DNA from 2 places in the Actinomadura fulvescens genome. Region 1 is predicted to be linked to the other one. Evidence: riboswitches for the same ligand, from Rfam matches in the RefSeq annotation. Region 1 holds a riboswitch; the other holds the start of a gene.
The links. A riboswitch is a leader RNA that binds a small molecule or an ion and turns the genes downstream of it on or off. The one in region 1 is predicted to bind glycine.

Region 1 (3,765 bases):
GTAGGCCGCGAGCGTGAGGGCCACGATGCTGACGATCGTGCGCGGGCGGAACCGCTCCAGCCGGATCGGCGGGGCCTCGCCCTCGGGCTTCAGGCGCAGGATCTGGTCGCGGATGCGGGTCAGCAGGTCCTTGTCGTGCCGCAGCGCCGCCCGGGTGGCGCGGGTGAGGGCGACCCGCTGGAGCATCGGCACGACTCCGGCCAGCGTGCCGTCGCCGATGACGGGCGAGGCGGTCGCGACCGCCCGTTCGGGCCCGACGCGCAGCGCGAGCGTGGTCAGGAGCTGGGCGAGGTCGAGGCGCAGCGCCAGGTCACCGGCGGCGATCTCGCCGACGCGCAGGTGGATCAGGTGGGCCCGGCCCTCGGTGACCTGGATGGCCTCGCCCTCCAGGCGCCGGTGGGCGAGGCGCCCGGCCTGGAGGCGCTGGAACTGGCGCCAGATGTCGACGAGGAGCTCGTCGGTGATCTCGTCGTCCGCGAGCCTGTCGAGGGTGGGGCCCGAGACGTGCTCGTAGGCGAGCAGGGCGGCCTCGGTGCCCACCTCGGAGGTCCCGAGCAGGCGGGGCGTCCGGGCGTCCGCCGAGTGGACCGCGTAGGCCATGAGGGCCTCCTGCTCCAGCGATCGGCGCAGCGACCGCAGGGCCCGCCGGGGCGTCGCCGCGCGGAGCCGGACCAGGCGCCACACCCGGTAGAAGAGCCCGGCGGTCTGCTGATCACGGTCCAGGACGACGACCCGCAGCTGCCAGTCGCCGTGGGGAAGGCGCCGGCCGGTGCCCTGCTCGACCGCCACGTCGTAGGCGCGGGGCTCGTCCGCCGGAGTGGGGACGCGGCGGGCGTGAACCGGCCGGTAGCCCAGTTTCGCCAGGGCGTTCATGACGGCGGTGCCGGACGGGCGCGGATTGGGCGTGCCGACGGCGTACAGCGTGCCGTGGCCGATGGCCCGCCCGAGGAAGTAGGTGGCCGCCAGCGCCGCCACCGAGGCGTACGAGGCGGTCAGGCCGGTCAGCGCCGCCAGTCCGATCATGGTCCAGACGGCGGCCTGCCAGCGTGCCCGGCCGGCCATCCCCACCGCCGTGACGAACGCGATGACCGGTGTGATGTCGGTGTGCACGGGCGCGGTCTTGCTGTCGCCCCAGATGAGGGAGTCCAGCACGCCGCCGGGTGCGACGGGGACCACCCAGTCGTCCAGGACGATGGTGAGCACGAACGCGATCACCGCGGCCAGCAGCGCGATCGCGACCCGTACCCCGTCCTTGCGGAACAGCCGCTCGATCGCGAACGCCACCGGCACGGCCAGCACGCCGAAGCTGGAGATCAGCGTGGCCATGGTCAGCAGGAACCGGGGGGCGCGCTCGGTGCTCCCCTTGATGTCGCTCTGCAGGCCGGTCGCGGTGCCCTGGGCGATCGAGACCAGCAGCAGGACCGCGGCGAGACCGGCGACGGCGGCCACGAACCGGAGGGCGTCGCCCGGGCGGCGGATGCGCTCGGGCTGGGCGGGCTCGTCGACGGGCACGGCGACGGCGGCGCCGGGCCTGCGCTCGGGCGCCTCGCTCGGGGCCTCGGAGGCGCCCTTTCGCGTGCCGTGCGTCACGCCCTGTGTCATGCCGCACCACCGTCCGGAACCATCACTGTGATCAGCGTCCCAGACCCGGCGCCACCTCGTCGAGCGGGGTGGGCCATCCCGCCCCGTGCGGTCTCACCCGACTCACCTGTTCGTCTCGCTCCCCGGCCCGCGGCCGGTCCGCGGCTCTGTGAGCTGTGCATATCGTACGCGTCCGGCCGGTAACGCCGATCATGGGCCCGCGCCCGCGGGCCGTGTCGATCGTTTCGGTCGTCTTTGGATAGAGTTCCCTTCAGGACATGCCGTCGACCCTGTGCGGGAGAGACTCCACGCCGCCAGCGTGGAGCGCCGAAGGGGCAACCCTCCCCGGAACCTCTCAGGCAAAAGGACCGCTGGGCGAGGCACCTCTGGAAAGCAGGCGTCCATCCCTCGGCGGAGGGTTGGATCCTCACCGAAGGGGAAACCCCGCTCCGCGGGTGAAGCTCTCAGGTGCCCATGACAGAGGGGGAGACCGGCCATCGGCCCAGCGGGGCCGACGGCGGCCCTGAGCGACCGCAGCAGCCCAGGAGGGTTTCCCCAATGACCGCCCAGTACTTCGCCCCGGTGGCGTCGCCGCAGCACCCACGGTCCACGTTCGCCGACCGGCACATCGGGCCGTCTCCCGACGACCAGTCCCGGATGCTGGCGGCCATCGGCTATTCGAGCGCCGAGGCGCTGATCGGCGACGCGGTGCCCGGCGCGATCCGGACCGACCGGCCGCTGGACCTGCCGCCGGCGCTGAGCGAGCCGCAGGCCATCGCGCGGCTGCGCGAGTTCGCCGCCAGGAACACCGTCGTGCGCTCCATGATCGGCCTTGGCTACCACGGCACGCACACGCCGGGTGTCATCCTGCGCAACGTCCTGGAGAACCCCGGCTGGTACACCGCCTACACCCCGTACCAGCCCGAGATCTCCCAGGGCCGGCTGGAGGCGCTGCTCAACTTCCAGACCGTGGTGAGCGACCTGACCGGGCTGCCGGTCGCGAACGCCTCGCTGCTGGACGAGGGGACCGCCGCGGCCGAGGCGATGGCGCTCGCGCACCGGGTGTCCAAGCGCAAGGACCCGGGCGCGTTCCTGGTCGACGCCGACGCGCTGCCGCAGACGATCGAGGTCATCCGGACGCGCGCCGTCCCGCTCGGCATCGAGGTCGTCACCGCCGACCTGTCCGGCGGCCTGCCCGACGGCGACTTCTTCGGCGTGCTCCTGCAGTACCCGGGCGCCTCCGGCGCGGTGCGCGACCTGGAGCCCGTCACCGCCGCCGCGCACGAGCGCGGCGCCCAGGTGGTCGTCGCCGCCGATCTGCTCGCGCTGACCCTCCTGCGGCCGCCCGGCGAGTCAGGCGCCGACATCGTCGTCGGCTCGTCGCAGCGTTTCGGCGTGCCCTACGGCTTCGGCGGCCCGCACGCGGGCTACATGGCCGTCCGCGAGGGCATCCAGCGGCAGCTGCCGGGCCGCCTGGTCGGCGTGTCCGTCGACGCCGACGGCGCCACCGCCTACCGGCTGGCGCTGCAGACCCGCGAGCAGCACATCCGGCGCGAGAAGGCCACCAGCAACATCTGCACCGCGCAGGTGCTGCTCGCCGTCATGGCGAGCATGTACGCCGTCTACCACGGCCCCGAGGGCCTGGCCGCGATCGCCGAGCGCACCCACGGGCACGCCGCCGCGATCGCGGAGGGGCTCCGCCGGGCGGGCGCCGAGGTCGTCCACGCCTCTTTCTTCGACACCGTCCTCGTGCGGGTGCCCGGACGCGCCCGCGAGATCCTCGCCAAGGCCCTGGAGAACGGCCGCAACCTGCGTTTCGTGGACGACGACCATCTCGCGATCGCGTGCGACGAGACCACCGGCGCCGACGACGTGGCCGCGGTGCTCGCCGCGTTCGGGCCGGCCGGGCCGGCGCCGGAGCCCGCCGCGCAGGCGATTCCCGAGGTGCTGCGCCGCGAGAGCCCCTACCTCACCCACCCGGTGTTCCACGCGCACCGCTCCGAGACCGCCATGCTGCGCTACCTGCGCAAGCTGCAGGACCGCGACATCGCGCTGGACCGGTCGATGATCCCGCTCGGCTCCTGCACGATGAAGCTGAACGCCACCACCGAGATGGAGCCGATCACCTGGCCGGAGTTCGCGGACATCCACCCGTTCGCGCCCGTCGAGCAGGTCCAGGGCTAC
Region 2 (3,765 bases), on a different contig from region 1:
GATCATGGCGGCCGCCGGACGGCAGGTGAAGCGGGTGACGCTGGAGCTCGGGGGCAAGAGCGCCAACATCGTCTTCGCCGACGCGGACCTGGAGAGGGCCGCGGCCACGGCGCCGTACGCCGTCTTCGACAACGCGGGCCAGGACTGCTGCGCCCGGTCCCGCATCCTCGTCGAGCGCACGGCCTACGACCGCTTCATGGAACTCCTCGAACCGGCCGTCCAGAACGTCGTCGTCGGCGATCCGGCCGATCCGCATACCGAGGTCGGGCCCCTCATCAGCGCCGCCCACCGGGACAAGGTCGCCGCGTACGTCCCCGAGGAGGCGGTGGCCTTCCGGGGAACGGCGCCGGACGGCCCCGGCTTCTGGTTCCCGCCGACCGTCCTCGCCACGTCCGCGTACGAGGACCTCCCGGCCTGGCACGAGGAGGTCTTCGGCCCGGTCGTGACCGTCGTCCCGTTCGACGACGAGGCCGACGCCGTACGGATCGCCAACGACACCCCGTACGGCCTGGCTGGCTCCATCTGGACCCGCGACCTCAGCCGGGGCATCCGCATGGCCCGCGGCGTCGAGGCGGGCAACCTCTCGGTCAACTCGCACTCGTCCGTCCGCTACTGGACCCCGTTCGGCGGATTCAAGCAGTCCGGCCTCGGCCGCGAACTCGGCCCGGACGCCCTGGACGCGTTCACCGAGACCAAGAACGTCTTCATCGCCACCGACTGAGGAGAGAGATGCAGCGTTTGCAGGACCGGGTGGCCGTCGTGACCGGCGGGGCGGGCGGCATCGGCCTCGCCACCGCGCGGCGGTTCGCCGCGGAGGGCGCCAAGGTCGTCGTCGCCGACATCGACGAGGCCGGGGGCAAGGCCGCCGCCGCCGAGGCCGGCGGGCGCTTCGTCAGGACGGACGTCACCTCCGAGGACGAGGTCGAGGCGCTCTACCGGGCGGCCCACGACGCCTACGGGCGCATCGACGTCGCGTTCAACAACGCCGGCGTCTCCCCGCCCGACGACGGCTCGATCCTGGAGACCGGCCTGGACGCCTGGCGGCGCGTCCAGGACGTCAACCTCACGAGCGTCTACCTGTGCTGCAAGCACGTGCTGCCCTACATGCGCGCCCAGGGCAGGGGTTCGATCATCAACACCGCCTCGTTCGTGGCGGTCATGGGCGCGGCCACCTCGCAGATCTCCTACACCGCCTCCAAGGGCGGCGTGCTGGCCATGTCCCGCGAGCTGGGCGTCCAGTTCGCCCGCGAGGGCATCCGCGTGAACGCGCTCTGCCCGGGCCCGGTCAACACCCCCCTTCTCCGGGAGCTGTTCGCCAAGGACCCCGAACGCGCCGCGCGCCGCCTGGTCCACGTGCCCGCCGGCCGGTTCGCCGAGGCCACCGAGATCGCCGCCGCGGTGGCCTTCCTCGCCTCCGACGACGCCTCGTTCGTCACCGCCGCCGAGTTCCTCGTGGACGGCGGCATCTCGGGCGCCTACGTGACCCCGCTCTGATCGGGCGGGTCCGGCCGGTGGTCGGGCGGTGTCGGCGCTGCTAGCCTGGGGCGAGCCGATGATCCCGTGCGGGAGAGTGCCCTGGCAGCCGGCCAGGGACGCCGAAGGAGCAAATCCTCCCCGGAACCTCTCAGGCCCACGGACCGCACGGACCAGGCGACCTCTGGAAAGCGGGGACCAAGCGTCCCCCGCCGAAGGTGAAAGCCCTCCGGGGTGAAGCTCTCAGGCGCCGATGACAGAGGGGGAGGCCCCGACGAGCCCGGTGCGCGGGTGGGACCATGGAGATCACGCGCGCCCGCCAACAAGGAGCCGACCCATGTCCGTCGATCCCAAGAAGACGCCGCTGTACGACGTCCATGAGGACCTCGGGGCCAACCTCGTCGACTTCGCCGGCCATCTGATGCCGCTGCGGTACGCGAGCGAGACCGCCGAGCACACCGCGGTGCGCACCGGTGCCGGGCTCTTCGACCTCTCCCACATGGGCGAGATCTTCCTCAACGGCCCCCAGGCCGGGGCCGCCCTCGACCACGCGCTCGTCGGCAACCTGTCGCCGATGGCGGTGGGCAAGGCCCGCTACACCATGATCTGCGCGCCGGACGGCGGCGTCCTCGACGACCTGATCGTCTACCGGCTGGCCGACGAGACCTGGATGGTCGTGGCCAACGCGGCCAACGTCGCGGTCGTGCGGGACGCCCTGGTCGAGCGGGTGGCGGGATTCGAGGCGCGGGTCGACGACCGGTCGGCCGAGTACGCGCTGATCGCCCTGCAAGGACCGCGGGCGCAGGAGATCCTCGCCGGGTTCACCGACGCGCCGCTGCCGGAGCTGCGCTACTACGCGATCTTCGCGGCCAAGGTGGCGGGGATCGACGCGCTGCTCGCGCGGACGGGCTACACCGGCGAGGACGGCTTCGAGCTGTTCGTCGACTCCGGCGACGCCGTGGCGATGTGGCGGGCGCTCGCCGAGGTCGACGGTGTCGTGCCGTGCGGGCTCTCCTCGCGCGACACGCTCCGGCTTGAGGCGGGCATGCCTCTGTACGGCAACGAGCTGACCGCCGAGACCTCGCCGTACGAGGCGGGCCTCGGCCGCGTCGTGAAGCTGGACAAGCCGGGCGACTTCGTCGGCAAGGCGGCCCTGGCGGCGCAGGCCCAGACCCCTCCTGGCCGTAGGCTCGTGGGACTGGTCGCGCGCGGCAGGCGGGCGCCCAGGAAGGGCTACGAGGTCGTCACGTCCGACGGCACGCCGTGCGGAGTGGTGACGAGCGGCGCCCCGTCGCCCACACTGGGCAAGCCGATCGCCATGGCGTACGTCGACAGCGGCGTCACGGAGACCGAACTCGCGGTGGACGTCCGCGGCCGGCGGGAGCCCGTCGACGTGGTCACCCTGCCGTTCTACAAGCGTTCCTGAGACGTGTAGACCTGAGTCCTCACTGAGACCTGAATCTGGGAGAGAGAAACATCGTGAGCGTTCCGGAGCAGCTCCGTTACAGCGAAGAGCACGAGTGGGTGTCCGGCCTCGAGAACGAGGGCGGCGTCGTCACGGTCGGCATCACCCAGCACGCGGCCGACGCTCTCGGCGAGATCGTCTACCTGGAGCTGAGCTCCGGCGAGGGCGACACCGTCGAGGCGGGCGAGACCTGCGGCGAGGTCGAGTCGACCAAGTCGGTCAGCGACCTGTACTCCCCCGTCAGCGGCGAGATCACCGCGATCAACTCCGCCGTGATCGACGAGCCCAAGGTCATCAACGACGACCCGTACGGCGAGGGCTGGATCTTCAAGGTCCGGGTCAGCGACGAGCCGGGCGACCTGCTCAACGCCGAGGCTTACACCAAGCTGATCGAGGAGAGCTGAGCATGACGATCCTGAACGATCCGCTGGCGGCGGTCGACCCCGAGGTCGCCGAGGCGGTCGCCCAGGAACTGAACCGGCAGCAGTCGACGCTCGAGATGATCGCCTCGGAGAACTTCGCCCCGGTCTCCGTCCTCGAAGCCCAAGGCTCCGTTCTCACCAACAAGTACGCCGAGGGTTACCCCGGCCGGCGCTACTACGGCGGCTGCGAGTACGTGGACGTCACCGAGCAGCTGGCCATCGACCGGGCCAAGGAGCTGTTCGGGGCCGAGCACGCCAACGTCCAGCCGCACAGCGGGGCGCAGGCCAACACCGCGGTCTATTTCGCGCTGCTCCAGCACGGCGACACGATCCTCGGCCTCGATCTCGCGCACGGCGGGCACCTCACGCACGGCATGCGGCTCAATTACTCGGGCAAGACGCTGA

Region 2: another riboswitch for glycine. It lies ahead of gcvT (glycine cleavage system aminomethyltransferase GcvT); the one in region 1 lies ahead of gcvP (aminomethyl-transferring glycine dehydrogenase).

The regions. Positions count from the first base shown of each region.
Region 1 covers NZ_BAAATD010000003.1:528,312-532,076, reverse strand. The annotation lists gene ABD333_RS14535 (flippase-like domain-containing protein) at 1-1,602, opposite strand, end outside; glycine riboswitch at 1,867-1,962, shown strand; glycine riboswitch at 1,963-2,069, shown strand; gene gcvP (aminomethyl-transferring glycine dehydrogenase) at 2,140-3,765, shown strand, end outside.
Region 2 covers NZ_BAAATD010000004.1:276,700-280,464, reverse strand. The annotation lists gene ABD333_RS17055 (aldehyde dehydrogenase family protein) at 1-721, shown strand, start outside; gene ABD333_RS17050 (3-oxoacyl-ACP reductase) at 730-1,494, shown strand; glycine riboswitch at 1,554-1,650, shown strand; glycine riboswitch at 1,652-1,743, shown strand; gene gcvT (glycine cleavage system aminomethyltransferase GcvT) at 1,811-2,899, shown strand; gene gcvH (glycine cleavage system protein GcvH) at 2,953-3,342, shown strand; gene glyA (serine hydroxymethyltransferase) at 3,345-3,765, shown strand, end outside.